Regions from separate parts of the Dendrosporobacter sp. 1207_IL3150 genome, predicted to be linked through region 2. Evidence: riboswitches for the same ligand, from Rfam matches in the RefSeq annotation. Region 2 holds a riboswitch; each other region holds the start of a gene.
What was found. Region 2 has a riboswitch for lysine ahead of dapB (4-hydroxy-tetrahydrodipicolinate reductase). Riboswitches for the same ligand answer to the same signal wherever they lie in the genome.
Positions count from the first base shown of each region.

Region 1: it holds a riboswitch for lysine, as region 2 does, so the genes downstream of both, V6C17_RS09335 (amino acid permease) here and dapB (4-hydroxy-tetrahydrodipicolinate reductase) in region 2, are expected to answer to the same signal.
Region 3: it holds a riboswitch for lysine, as region 2 does, so the genes downstream of both, lysA (diaminopimelate decarboxylase) here and dapB (4-hydroxy-tetrahydrodipicolinate reductase) in region 2, are expected to answer to the same signal.

Region 1 is NZ_JBAIYU010000017.1:61,166-66,125, reverse strand. It holds gene V6C17_RS09345 ((Fe-S)-binding protein) at 1-858, shown strand, start outside; gene V6C17_RS09340 (sensor histidine kinase) at 920-2,050, opposite strand; lysine riboswitch at 2,198-2,374, shown strand; gene V6C17_RS09335 (amino acid permease) at 2,467-3,885, shown strand; gene V6C17_RS09330 (metal-dependent hydrolase) at 4,040-4,960, shown strand, end outside.
Region 2 is NZ_JBAIYU010000011.1:19,142-24,101, reverse strand. It holds gene dut (dUTP diphosphatase) at 1-379, shown strand, start outside; gene V6C17_RS07760 (hypothetical protein) at 477-779, shown strand; gene V6C17_RS07755 (YlmC/YmxH family sporulation protein) at 788-1,078, shown strand; gene V6C17_RS07750 (general stress protein) at 1,145-1,765, shown strand; lysine riboswitch at 2,018-2,191, shown strand; gene dapB (4-hydroxy-tetrahydrodipicolinate reductase) at 2,337-3,131, shown strand; gene V6C17_RS07740 (aspartate-semialdehyde dehydrogenase) at 3,156-4,193, shown strand; gene dapG (aspartate kinase) at 4,197-4,960, shown strand, end outside.
Region 3 is NZ_JBAIYU010000010.1:161,743-166,702, reverse strand. It holds gene gmd (GDP-mannose 4,6-dehydratase) at 1-951, shown strand, start outside; gene V6C17_RS04255 (hypothetical protein) at 992-1,756, shown strand; lysine riboswitch at 1,926-2,100, shown strand; gene lysA (diaminopimelate decarboxylase) at 2,201-3,487, shown strand; gene V6C17_RS04245 (RNA polymerase sigma factor) at 3,739-4,296, shown strand; gene V6C17_RS04240 (hypothetical protein) at 4,312-4,960, shown strand, end outside.

The sequences.
Region 1 (4,960 bases), on a different contig from region 2:
GTTTCAAGATTCCCAATGCCTGGTATGGATCCGAAACGCGCTACTGCTCCTATCTCCTCCTCTCCTCTACGCAGCCAATATCCTGAGGTTATAAAAGTAGATAATCCTAAGGCGAAAGTCGGTTTCTTCACTGGCTGTACTATCAACTATATGTACACTGATGTTGGTTCTTCAGTTATCAATGTACTAAAAGAAAACGATATGGAAGTCGTAATTCCTAGCGGTCAGCACTGCTGCGGAACTCCTGTTTACGTATCTGGTGATGTTGATCTTGCAAAAGAAATGGCAAAAGCAACCATTGCTACTTTTGAAAAATACGATGTAGATTATGTTATTGGCGCTTGTGGTTCCTGTACTGAAGCCCTTAAGGAATATCCACATCTTCTTCAAGATGACAAAGAGTGGAAAGCACGCGCTGAAAAGATCGCTAAAAAGACTTATGAAATCAGTGAGTTCTTAGTAGATGTTGTTAAATTCCGCAAAGACACCCTTGGCAATGTAAACGCAACTGTTACTATGCATGATCCTTGCCATATGGTTCGCGGCCTAAAAATCACTAAGCAACCACGTGAAGTTTTAAAAGCTATTCCTGGCTTGAATTTTGTTGAAATGAAAGACTGTGATCGCTGCTGCGGATCAGGCGGTTCTTTCAGCTTAGCAAACTATGAATTATCTCGCCAAATCAACGACAAAAAAGTTGCTAATATCGCCAACACTAAAGCTGATATTGTTGCAACAAGCTGCGGTACTTGCCGTATGCATATCCAAGATGGTATTCTGCAAAACAACATGAACCAAGATGTTGTTCACACAGTTCAGCTTCTTGATAAAGCATATCAAGCTGGTAAACGCAAATAAAAAATTACTCCCCGCCTTCAAGGCGGGGAGTAATTTTTTATTTATTATGTAGACAAGCATATTAATTGTTAAATAATGAAACGTGTTTAGAATTACTTAGGCTGCGCTTCTTACTCTTTTTAGCTATTAATGGTATCTCAGCTACTACACTTGTGCCTTCTTTAGCTTTAGAGCAAATTGCAAAATAGCCATCAAAAAGTTCGACTCTCTCCTTCATTCCAAATATACCTAACCTACTATCATTACCATACTTTGACGATAAATCAGAATCAAAACCTATACCATTGTCTACAACTATAAGAGTAAGTTTTTGCCTGTGCCGACGTAATACAACCTGAACATTACTAGCATTAGCATGTTTAGCAATGTTAGTTAATGCTTCTTGCAGTATTCGGTACATTGTGATTTCAACCTCTGGGGTGAACCGCAACTCTCTTGATAAGTTTACAAAATCAATATCAACCGGGATATTGTATTGCTGTGAGTACTTCTCTACATATTTTTGTGAAGCTACCACTAAGCCCAAGTCGTCTAATAATAGGGGTCTCAGCTCTACTGCTAAGTGATGTACTGCTTCGAGCGTACGAGCGACTAGATCTCTCATCTGCATTATTTGCTCATGATCTGCCTCATTATGAGCCCGCTCAGCAAGAACCCTAAGACCTACAATTATTGAAGTAAGAGATTGGCTTGTCTCATCATGAAGTTCACGAGAAATCTTTTTCCGTTCCTCTTCTTGAATACTAATAATTTTATTTACATAGATTGTCTGAAGTTCACGCTTTTCTTTTAGAGCTATCATTAGCTTTTCACGATTTGCATTTGATTGAAGAGCCGCTTCAACAAAACGTGCCGCTAATCTAGCATAAGGCGCCGCGGTTTCTGGATCACCTGTTACACCTATAACACCAACGCAACGATCCGCAAAAATTATTGGCACATTTACTCCACGCCGAACTCCACGTAGTCGCACTTCATCTTCAGCACTTACTGAAAACTCTTGAATATTTCCCGAAGTAAGTCTCTGAGCTGCAGCTTCGTGAACCTGTCCTATTCTTTCTTTACTAAATGAAGCTATAATTACACCTTTATCGTTAGTTATATTCACATTTTTCTTTAATTCACTAGCAACTATATCAACTAGTGATTGTGCGAATTTAGGATCGAGACTTTGAAACTCCTCTTTAGGCATTTTTTCACCACCGTTACATTTAGTGTTATTTTAATCTTAGCTTGTTTAGGTTTTTTAGTCAATTGATTGTCTTTATGCAATAAACATTATTGGAATTATCCATTGACACTAAACAATGTCTATTATAAAATAAGGTTTGGAATAATCGTGATGCATAGAGGTGCAAATATTATTAGTATGTACAATGAGCCGCAAGCTGTGATTTGTACAGAAAGGGATATTTGCCGAAGTAAAGTTACGCAATAAACTTTGCTGGTTTAGTACTAAATAAGTGCTAAACTGTCGTCTGAAAATGCCAGTTTCAGATGAAGTGCTATCTCACAGGGGCAGATTTTGTATTATTACAATCATCAGCCGTGAGATAGCTCACGGCTTTTTGTTTTTCTAATTTTAGATTATTTGGAGGAGATTAGTTTTTGAGCTCTATTGACACAACTACACTTTGCCCCGAAAAAAAAGGCCTTAAGCGTGATATGAAATCACGCCATCTCATGATGATTTCGGTAGGCGGAACAATCGGCACAGGGCTTTTTTTAGGGTCTGGTCAAACAATTAACCAAGCAGGTCCTCTTGGTGCAATCCTTGCATACTTAGTCGGCGGCATAATTATGTACATGGTCTTACTATGCCTTGCTGAACTAACAGTTGCTATGCCTGTTTCTGGCTCATTTCAGAGCTATGCATCCCGTTTTATCTCACCTGGTGCAGGATTTACAACAGGGTGGCTTTATTGGATAAATTGGGCTATTTGCATAGCTGCAGATTTTACTGCTGCCGGAATAATAATGCATAGCTGGTTTCCGCAGGTTGAAATATGGATATGGTGTGCCATCTTTGCTGTTGCATTAGCTTTATTAAACCTAGTTTCGGTAAAAACTTATGGCGAGGCTGAATTCTGGTTCGCTGGTATAAAAGTAGCCGCAATAGTTGGTTTCATTATTGCTGGTGCGGGATTGATGTTTGGATTTACTGGGCATGAAGGTTCGATTGGATTTTCGAACTTTAATATTGGTGGAGATATTTTTCCTAACGGCTTTAGTGCTGTATTTTTAACAATGATTGCAGTGGTATATTCATTTCAAGGAGCCGAACTTGTAGGTATTGCCGCTGGAGAATGCGAAAACCCCGGTAAAAACGTACCAAGGGTCATCAGAGGGATTACAGCAAGAATCATTATATTTTATGTCTTAGCTATATCCATTCTTGCTGGTACTATTCCCTGGCAGGAAGCTGGTGTATTAGAAAGTCCATTCGCACAGGTTTTCGGGCGCATCGGAATACCTATTGCAAAAGACATAATGAGTTTCGTAGTATTGACATCAGCTCTATCGGCTGGTAATTCTGCTTTGTATGCTTGTTCTCGTCTGTTATGGTCTATGTCAAAAGAAGGCTTAGCACCGTCTTGGCTGAGTAAACTTAATTCAAATGGTGTACCTTTTAATGGTGTTATTATTACGCTTGTTCTAGCGTGTCTTTCTCTACTAACACAAAGTTTTGCGGCCAGCACAGTTTACCTCTGGCTTATGTCTAGTACAGGCCTAACTGGGTGCCTTATATGGATTATAATAGCTTGGTGCCAAATTAACTTTAGAAAAGAATTTAGACGCCTTGGTGGAAAAATACAAGATTTAAGTTTTAAAACTCCGCTTTATCCTTTTGTACCATTATTAGCAATAGTTTTAAATTTAGGTGTTATCGTTAGTCTTTACTTTGACGAAGCACAGCGAATAGTTATTTATACCGGTATACCGGTACTTGCAGCAATATACCTTTACTACGTGCTCTTCCTAAAGACTAAATTAAATACAGCACCATCTAATCAGATTAATCACTAATGATAAAACAAGGCCGTACTAGACTATTGCAGAGTCTAGTACGGCTTGTTTTTTACAAAATTTTATACCTGAACTTACCATAGACCAACTCCCCCTCCCCCATGTTATAATCTTATGTAAACTTTTTTTAGGGCTTTGGAAACGGAGGTGGAAAATGGATACCTTATCACATGCTTTAATAGGGATTGCCGTGGCTGGGCTGTCTGGCCACCAACCTGCAATAGATAATCCTATCTATATCGCTGCTGTCTTAGGCGCCCAGGCTCCTGACTTTGATATTATTGCCCAATTGCGTGGTAGTTTCGCTTATATTAGACAACACCGGGCGTTTTCACACTCACTGCCTGGTGTCGTCTTATTGTCAATATTACTCACTGGAGGAATTCACTTATTTTATCCACAAGCTAATATTGTCGAGTTATTATTCTGGGCTTTTGCTGGCGGCTTATCGCATATTATTATCGATTACTTCAATACCCATGGTACTTCCGTATTGTGGCCTATTCGCCGCGAACGCAAAAGCTGCAAGTTATTAAACGTATTTGATCCAATTTTAATTATAGCTATGCTGGCATTATTTTTACCTAAACTCACACCAAAAGAACATTCTCTTATAACCTTTCTATTTATAACAATATATATATTAGTGCGTATTTATTTGCGCACAAGAGCTGCAAGATGGCTGCGTTATGAATATGCAAATCAGGCTATTTTCCGGGTAGAAGTCATGCCCTCATTAAAAAGACTGCTGTTCTGGGACTTTGTAATAGAAACCTCTGATAGTTTTATAATTGGTCAGATCGGTGCTCTTCATCCAAAGCTTGAACAAAAACTGTGCTTACCTAAAAATCAGAACAACTCAAACGCTGCTCTCTATGCACAAAAGACGACTGTGGGGGACTTTTTTAATAGTTTTTCCCCACTAATCTATATCGAAGAAACACAACACGATAATATATTTAGAGTGAATATTTATGATTTACGATACTTAATTAACAAGCAGTTTCGCCATAGTGCAACAGTTGTATTCGATAAAAACTTAGTTCCAATAGACGCATACCTATTATCCTATGGC
Region 2 (4,960 bases):
AAGCGCTGGTTATGATATTGCGGCCTCTGAGGACGTTGTAATTATGCCACACCAAGTAACTATTATTCCCACAGGATTAAAAGCATATATGGGCAACGATGAATATCTCGGATTACATATTCGATCCAGTTTCGCCGTAAAAAATAAAGTTACTTTAATCAATAGTCAGGGAATCATTGATGCTGATTATTATAATAACCCTGAGAACGAAGGTCATATTATGATAGCCGTATATAGTCATTCCTCAGAGGATGTCCTTGTTACTAAAGGTACAAGAGTTGCTCAAGGAATATTTTGTAAATATCTTCTGATTGATAATGATAATTTTAGACTTGCTGAAACTCGCTCAGGCGGTTTTGGAAGTACAGGCGAAAAATAGTTTAGATAAGGCAGTTTATCAACTGCCTTATCTTTTTTTGAGGACATAATTTTATTAAGTTCAGAATAAGATTTACAAAAGATTTGTGGGGGATGTTATGAATAGTTGGATAACATTACTCTTACTATTTTTAGGAATCGTTTGTTCAATAATATTTCGCATTTACCGATATCGGCAGATTATCGACGGCGAAAGTAAATCTTCACCGCTTTCTTTAGCTATTCAGGAAATAGTTGCAGTTTCGGGTGGTGTGTACTTGTCTCTTGTCATGTTAACATCATTCTTAAAATTAGATATTCCTGAGCGAGTATCGTTACACACAATATCTATTGATCCTTTAGCATTCACGGCTATATGTTTAGCTATGATTCAACCACTTTTTTATAAATTTATAAAGTAGGTGATATAATGCGTTTGAGTGAACTCGCGGGAAAAGAAGTAATTAATATTGGTGATGGAGGAAGGCTCGGAGTAATTGAAGAATGTGAACTTTCTTTCGAGATTAAGTCAGGACAGATCCATTCACTTATTCTGCCTAATCGGTCGAACTTTCTAAGGTTTTTCAATGAAAGTAAAGCATCGACAATTCCGTGGCAGTCAATTAAAAGAATAGGCGACGAAGTAATTATTGTTGATTTGAATAATGCTTTTGATAGAATGTATTCCAATATTCGTGAGCGGCACGAAAACACATATTAGATTTAAATCAGGTTAAACTAACATTAACTGCAGTAAAGCATTTAATGTTAGGAGGATTTATGTAAAATGAATAACCAATTAAATAACCAGTCCCAAAATAATTCTTCAACCGATGTTGTAAACAGTTATACTAATTCACAATCACAGCAAAATTCAAATTCGAGCAGTCAAGCAGGTAAGAGCTCTTCGCAAAACACAAATACTCAGAAGCAAAAAACCGTTATTGGGGTATTTGATTCACAAGTAGATGCGGAAACTGCGGTTAGCACACTGCGTACCCAAGGTTTTACAAACGAAGAAATAAATATCGTATCTAAATCAAACAGACAATCAAATTCAACTGACAAAGTCAGCTATGATGATGATATTACAGATGGAGCTTTGACTGGCGGAACACTTGGCGGTATCGGTGGATTATTAATTGGAGCAGGAGCTATGGTGGTTCCTGGCATAGGCCCTTTGCTCGCTGCTGGACCTATAAGTGCAGCAATTGGCGGAGCTCTAGCTGGTGGTTTAGCTGGTGGTTTAATAGATTGGGGAATTCCATCAGAAGCAAGTCAACGTTATGTTCGCCAAGTGGAACAAAACAAAATTTTAGCTATTGTACGTACTAGTGAGCAAAAAGTTGATGAAGCTGCTAAAATCTTCAGACGATATGGGGCAGATAACGTAGAAAGTCATCAGTAAGAAAACAAGGCTTGTGCCAAGCTTTGCGTAGGAATAAGTCGATAATCCCCCCTTATGAATGTAAGAAAGTTTATACTTTTTATCGTATAAAATCAAACCGGGAATTATCCCGGTTTTTATATTATCTAAGTTGAAATAAACAAACAAATCACTTTTTTTCAATAAAATGTGATTTTGGAAAGTTTTTAAAAAAAGTTGACACTAGTGGAACCTATATTATACAATGTACATAAATTAAATAGAATCCTGCACAGCAAGAGTAGAGGTGCGGGCAACAATAGTACTTTCAGGGAGCGTGGTACCAATGATCTGAAAGAAAAGGGTTGACCGCCGAAGTATCGAAGATTACCAATTGTTCGATACTGGTCTTACATCGAATAGGTGTTAGACTGTCACCATAAAATATGGTGGAGTGCTATCTCATCTGGAAATAGAAAACCTTAGCGTTTTCTTATCCTTTTTACGCTGCCCACATATGGTAGCCGGTGAGATAGTTCTCACCGGCTGTTTTTATAGTTTTTTATGTTAAATACGCCTAAGGTGTATTGTAGTAATTCGGAGGTGGAACCCAGTGATAAGAGTTATAGTTTGCGGTGCTTACGGTAAAATGGGTCTTGAAGTATTAAAAGCAGTACATAGGGATGAACATCTTAGCATTGTTGGGGCAGTCGATGTTAAATCAGACTTTTCCGATGTTGGAGAATTAATTGGATTTGGCAAAAACGGTGTTACTATCGGAAATGATCTTGAAACTGTAATTAATGAAACTAAACCTCAAGTAATGGTTGACTTTACTAACCCGGAGTCGGTTATGAAAAACATTCGAACTGCAATAAAAAACGGTGTCAGCCCAGTAGTTGGAACAACCGGTTTGTCTGAAGACGACTTTAAGGAAGTTAATGAACTGTGTAAAAAGCATAAAGTTAATGCTTTAATTTCACCTAACTTCTCAATTGGTGCAATTTTGATGATGAGATTATCGTGCGAAGCTGCTAAGTACCTACCTCATGTAGAAATCATTGAACTACATCATGATCAAAAACTTGATGCTCCTTCTGGAACAGCAATACGTACTGCAGAGTTGATTGCTGAAACTAGAGGTTATTTAAAACAAGGGCATCCTGCAGAATTTGAGAAGTATAAAGGTTCACGCGGCGGTGAATTTGAAGGAATACGTTTACACAGTGTTAGATTGCCAGGATATGTAGCTCATCAGGAAGTAATTTTTGGCGGTCTTGGCCAGTCGTTAATTATAAGACATGATTCTATCTCGCGAGAGTCATTTATGCCTGGAGTTGTATTAGCTTGCAAAAAGGTCTTAACCTTAGACGGGTTGGTTGTTGGACTAGAACATATACTAGATTAGTTGTTAACTGAAGGAGCGATGACCATGAAAAAATATAATGTTGCAATTTTAGGAGCTACTGGTGCAGTTGGTCAGGAATTTTTAGAGCTGATTGCCGAGCGACACTTTCCTTTTAATGAACTGAAGTTACTTGCTTCAAAGCGTTCCGCAGGTAAAGTAATTAACTTCATGGGTAAAGATTATGTAGTAGAAGAAGCTACAGACGATTCTTTTAAAGATGTGCATATTGCATTATTTGCTGGCGGAGCAGCTAGCAAAACCTTCGCTCCAGCTGCAGTGAAGCACGGTGCAGTTGTTATTGATAATTCCAGTGCATTTAGAATGGATCCAAATGTTCCGCTGATTGTTCCAGAGGTAAATCCTGGTGCTATTCAAAACCATAAAGGGATTATTGCTAACCCAAATTGTTCTACTATTATTATGACTATGGCATTAAAACCACTTCATGATGTAGCAAAAATTAAAAGAATTGTTGTTTCTACTTACCAAGCTGTATCGGGAGCCGGTAAAGAGGCAATTGAGGAACTCGATAACCAAGTTAAAGCTATAGTTGAAAATCGCCCTGCTGAAGCTAATATTCTACCAAGTGCTAGCTTACCAAAACATTATCAAATAGCTTTTAACCTACTTCCGCAGATCGATGTGTTTGTAGACGATGGTTATACTAAAGAAGAAATGAAAATGGTTAATGAAACGCATAAAATACTAAATGACTACAATATTGGCATTACTGCAACAACAATTAGAGTCCCAGTATATCGCAGCCACGCAGAATCTATAAATATAGAACTAGAGAGTGCATTGTCAGCAGATGATGCTCGAAAAGCCCTTGCGGCATTCCCTGGGGTAATCGTTCAAGATAATCCTGCCGAAATGCTATATCCAATGCCGCTTTTCACTTCAAACAAAGATGAAGTTTTTGTTGGACGCATTAGAGAAGATAAAAGTGTCCAGCACGGTCTTAACCTATGGGTGGTTGGCGATCAAATTCGCAAAGGTGCTGCATTAAATGCACTCCAAATTGCCGAATATATGATCAACCATAAATTACTTGAGGTGTAGATAATGCGTATAATAGTACAGAAGTTTGGTGGTACTTCGGTAGCATCACCCGAAGTTAGACAGCTGGTTGTTAAAAAAATAAATAGAGCAAAAGAGCAGGGTTATGCTCCTGTCGTCGTAGTTTCTGCAATGGGGCGTAAAGGCGAAAGCTATGCTACTGATACACTAATTGAAGTCGCGCGGACAGCAAATAAGAATATTGCGGCACGCGAACTTGACCAAATTATGTACTGCGGCGAAATGATTTCCGCAGTTGTTATGGCCGGTACTTTACAAGCCAATGGACTTGATGCTGTTATGCTTACAGGCGGCCAAGCTGGAATTATGACTGACACTAATTTTAATAATGCTCGAATTATGAAAATCGACTCTGCGCATATTATCCGTCTGCTAAAGCAAGGGAAAACCCCTGTTGTTTGCGGTTTTCAGGGAATGAGTGCGGAGGGAGAGCTAACAACACTAGGGCGCGGCGGCAGCGACACGACTGCCTCCGCATTAGGTGGTGCATTAAATGCGGAGTTAATTGAGATTTATACAGACGTAGATGGTATTATGACAGCAGACCCAAGAATCGTCAGCAACGCTAAGATTCTTGATTGTATCAGCTATAGTGAAGTATGCCAGTTAGCTCATCAAGGTGCAAAGGTCATTCATCCACGAGCTGTCGAAATTGCAATGCAGAAAAGTATTCCTTTAGTCGTTAAATCAACATTTTCTGATGCCCCAGGAACTCTAATCACTAATATTAATAAAGGTGATACGGGTGG
Region 3 (4,960 bases), on a different contig from region 2:
ATTACAGGTATAACCGGGCAAGACGGTGCATACTTAGCTAAACTTCTTTTAGGTAAAGGTTATAAGGTCTATGGACTTATTGCCCGCAGAGCAACGCCAACGACTTGGCGATTACAATATCTTGGGATTGAAAATGAGATAGAACTTATTAATGGTGACCTTACAGATATAGCTTCTTTAATTAGAGCGATAAATACAGCGAAGCCTTGTGAAGTATATAATCTTGGTGCACAAAGCTTTGTTGGCTCATCCTGGCAGCAGGCAACATTAACTGCCCAAACAACAGGAGTTGGAGTTCTAAATGTATTAGAAGCAATTCGCCAAACTGACCAGGCTATAAAGTTTTACCAAGCATCAAGCAGTGAAATGTTTGGTTGGGTTAGAGAACCAATTCAATCCGAGACGACACCCTTTTATCCACGAAGTCCTTATGGTGTATCAAAGTTATTTGGGCATTGGATGACAGTAAACTACCGTGAAAGCTTTGATATGTTTGCCTGCAGCGGAATTCTTTTTAATCACGAGTCACCGATTCGAGGTATTGAGTTTGTCACAAGAAAAGTAACTGACGCTGTAGCTAAAATTAAGCTGGGAAAACAGAAGGAATTGCGACTAGGTAATATTGATGCAAAACGTGATTGGGGGTTTGCAGGAGATTATGTTGAGGCCATGTGGCTGATGCTTCAGCAGAATATACCAGATGATTATGTTGTTGCGACTGGAAGAACAACAACCGTCAGGGATATGTGTAAAATTGCATTCGAATATGTAGGCCTTAATTATGAAGATTACGTTGTTATTGATCCGGCATTCTATCGTCCGTCCGAGGTTGATATCTTGCTTGGCAACCCGGCAAAAGTTAAACAGATCCTTGGCTGGGAAGCGAGAACAACCCTTAAGGAATTAATAGAAATGATGGTAGATGCTGATATTGTCCGCTCTAAAGAATGAAGTCAAAGCTTAAACTTTAAATAAGGAGTGTTTTTTATAAATGGAATCAAATGATTTTGTTACAATTGCTATTCTGGCAAAAGATAAGGGACACGTTTTACCTTTTTATCTAAAGCAAATAGAAAATCAGACATATCCTGCTTCTAAGATTAAGCTGTATATAAGGACAAACAATAACCGCGATAATTCAGCTAATGTATTAGAAGAGTGGATTGAAAAAGTAAAGGATAGATATTCAGAAATTTACTATGACCCCAGCGATGTGGCAGAACCTGTACAGCAATATAATCCTCATGACTGGAATGCGTTAAAATTGAATGTATTAATAAAGATACGCCAGGAATCAATCGAATGGGCGAGAGCCAGGGGAACTCATTACTTTGTTGTAGACTGTGATAATTTTATAGCTGAAGATACACTTGAAGTGCTTCTAAAAACTGGAATGCCAGTTATTGGACCTTATCTTCGAAACGGTGATAACCCCTTGAGCAATTATTCTAATTATCATTTTGTTACAGACAGCAATGGTTACTTTAAACCATCTAATTTATATTTTGAAATATTACAGCAAAAAATAAAAGGCTTGATTGAGGTTGAAGTAATCCACTGTACTTATTTGGTGCGCAAAGAAGTTCTTAATTATGCTAGTTATATCGATAATAGCGGTCGGTATGATTATGTAATATTTAGTCATAACTTGCGTAAGGCGGGTATACCACAGTATATTGATAATCGACGATGTTATGGAAAATTAACTTTTTGTGATACTGAGGAAGATTTTAAAGCTAAGAATATAATGGTATAAGAATACGTTTTTAACGAATAAGAGAGCATTTGAGATATGGGCGGAGCTTTTAATAATTGGATGAACTAAAGTACTATTTCATCAAGTTGAGAATGATTATAAATTACTGGCATTTATGGCATTGACATTCTACGCCAAATGATTTAAAATTTAATCCAATATTATATGGTCTTAAGATAGAGGTGCGGCATAATAAGAGTATGTACCTAGAGCTGCCAGCAATGATGGGTACAGGAAGGATTAGCCGCCGAAGTAATGGTTTTTTGGCTGAAAACCATGCTGGTTCTGTGTTGAACAAATCCAGAACTGTCATACGCGAAAGTGTATGGAGCGCTGTCTTGCACTGCTAGAATAATTATGTTCTTTATTAGCGGTTTGCGAGACGGTTCGCAAACCGCTTTAATATTCGTAAAATAAAAAATCTTATTTACCGGAGGCAATCAAATGGCTAAAAAGTTACCTTTTACAAAATCACAATTAGAAGAAATTATCCAACAGTATCCTACCCCTTTTCATATTTATGATGAAGAAGCAATACGTAAAAATGCCCGCCAACTGATTGCAGCTTTTTCATGGGCGCCTCAGTTTAAAGAGTACTTTGCCGTCAAAGCTACTCCAAATCCAACAATTTTAAAAATTCTGCGAGAAGAAGGAATAGGCGCAGACTGCAGTTCCTTACCTGAGCTTATGCTTGCTGAAATGGCTGGCATAACTGGTGAAAACATAATGTTTTCTTCTAATAATACCCCAGCAGATGAGTTCCAAGCCGCGCGTAAAATGGGAGCTATTATCAATCTTGACGATATAAGTCATATCGATTATCTAGAAAAGCATACAGGTATTCCAGAAACAATATCTTTCCGCTACAACCCTGGTCCGTTAATGAAAAATGGTAATACCATTATTGGCTATCCAGAAGAAGCGAAATATGGTTTGACTAAAGAGCAAATCTTTGAAGCATACCGTATTATGAAAGAGAAGGGTGTTAAACACTTTGGTATTCATACAATGGTAATATCAAATGAACTAAACCCTGACTGTTTTATCGGAACTGCAAATATGATGTTTGATCTTATCGTAGAAATTAAGCAAAAAGTTGGCGTCGCCATCGAATTTGTTAATTTTGGCGGCGGTATCGGTATTCCTTACAAGCCAGAGCAGCAAGCAGTTGATCTACAATATGTCGGACAAGGCATTAAGAAAGCCTATGAAGAAAAAATCACCGCTAACGGTCTGCATCCATTACGAATAGCGATGGAGTGCGGACGGATGATTACCGGGCCTTATGGTTATCTTGTTGCAACTGTTCTTCACAAAAAACAAATTCACAAAAACTATGTTGGACTTGATGCTTGTATGACTAACCTAATGCGTCCTGCATTATATGGTTCATATCACCATATTACTGTAGTTGGCAAAGAAGATCTTCCATTAGACCATGTCTATGATGTCACTGGCTCTTTGTGCGAAAATAACGATAAATTTGCTATTGATCGTGAGCTTCCGGTTATGGACATTGGTGATACTGTTGTTATTCATGACACAGGTGCACATGGTTTCGCAATGGGCTTTAACTATAACGGCAAACTTCGCTCAGCTGAGTTGCTGCTAAAACCTAACGGAAAAGTGGATTTAATTCGCAGGGCTGAAACAATAGCAGACTATTTTGCAACTCTTGATGTTCCTGCTTGCGGCTTAAGTAAAGCAGCAGCAACTAAATCACAAAACTAGACCTAAAAAAGCGAAAGCACTATTTATCTAGCGGATAGATGAATAGTGCTTTTTTTATATGTTACGATGCGTAAAGCATAATACTAAATGTACATTGAGAACATGCTAAGGTAATATATTATTAGGATGAAGCGTTACTTTTTAAGAATTTAAACGTTATTTATAAAGTGAGACTTGAGCAGGTGAACTTTTTATTACACCTGAATTTTAGTATGATAAGGCAGTCTAGAAGGGAGGTAGTGATTTCTTAAGTGAAGGATGAGAATTTACTTATAACAAAAGCACAAACGGGAGATCGCGAGGCCTTAAATACCTTAATATCGTACTATTGGCAGCCTATCTACAGGCTTGTATACTCTAAACTTGGCAATGAAGATGACGCTAAGGAAATAACCCAAGATACATTTATGAAGGCATTCAGATCTTTACCACGTTACGAAATATTGAACATACCTTTTAAACATTATTTAGTTAAAATAGCTGTGAATTTAGTAAATGATTTTTGGCGTAAAACTGGCCGCTCGCCCCAGTTATTGGATATAACAGAGTATAGCGAAGCAATAATGGACAAGGCAGAAAAACCGGAAGAATATACAATTCGGCTTGAAGGTGAAAAGCAAATATTTAATTTGGTTGATAGTCTGCCTGACGAGCAGCGCCAAACGATACAATTAAGAGTCATTTCAGGATTGTCAATCCGTGATGCAGCTATAAAGATGAATAAAACTGAATCCGCTATCAAAATGCTTCAGCAGCGCGCATTAAAGAATTTGCGAAATATGTGCTTGAATATCGGAATAGTTAAATGAGGAGGTGGACTGAGTATGAATAAAGAAAACATGAAAATTGAAGAACTGTCAAATTGTCTAGATGACTTAAATCAAGGGAAACATCCTAACATCAAATCAGCTGATGTAAAAGAACTGATTGATGTGGCGGCAGTTGTTAAGAAGTCATATACCGACGAAGACGTACCAACTAAACTTATCGGAGAAATGGCGGACAAGCTAGCATTTGAATTAGGAGGTCGTAAGCCAAAAAGAAAAAAACATTGGCTCTATGGCAGCTTTGCTGCGGCAGTTGCCGCCGGATTTGTAGTTGCATTCGTTCACGTTTTACCACCTCAGCCTGCTGACGATATATCACCGCAAATATCCATTGCAGACGAGTCAAAAGTATCCGATCAGCCTTCGCAAGAATATGCAAAAACTATTGATTCGTCGTCAAGTAAGTCTCAGTCTGAGGTCGTGGAAAATAAAGTTAGTAAGACTCCTCAATTAATTGAAAAAGCTGTGATTTCAGAGCCGATAGTTGAAGATAGGACTAATTATGTAGCTATGCGAAAGCAACAAGACTCAAGTGAAACAGAAAATGAAAATATTCTAATGGCCAGAATAGCAAGTGATTTACCGCTAGAAACAAAGTCCGAAGATGCTGAAAACAAGTCAATTATTATGATGGTAATCCCAAATC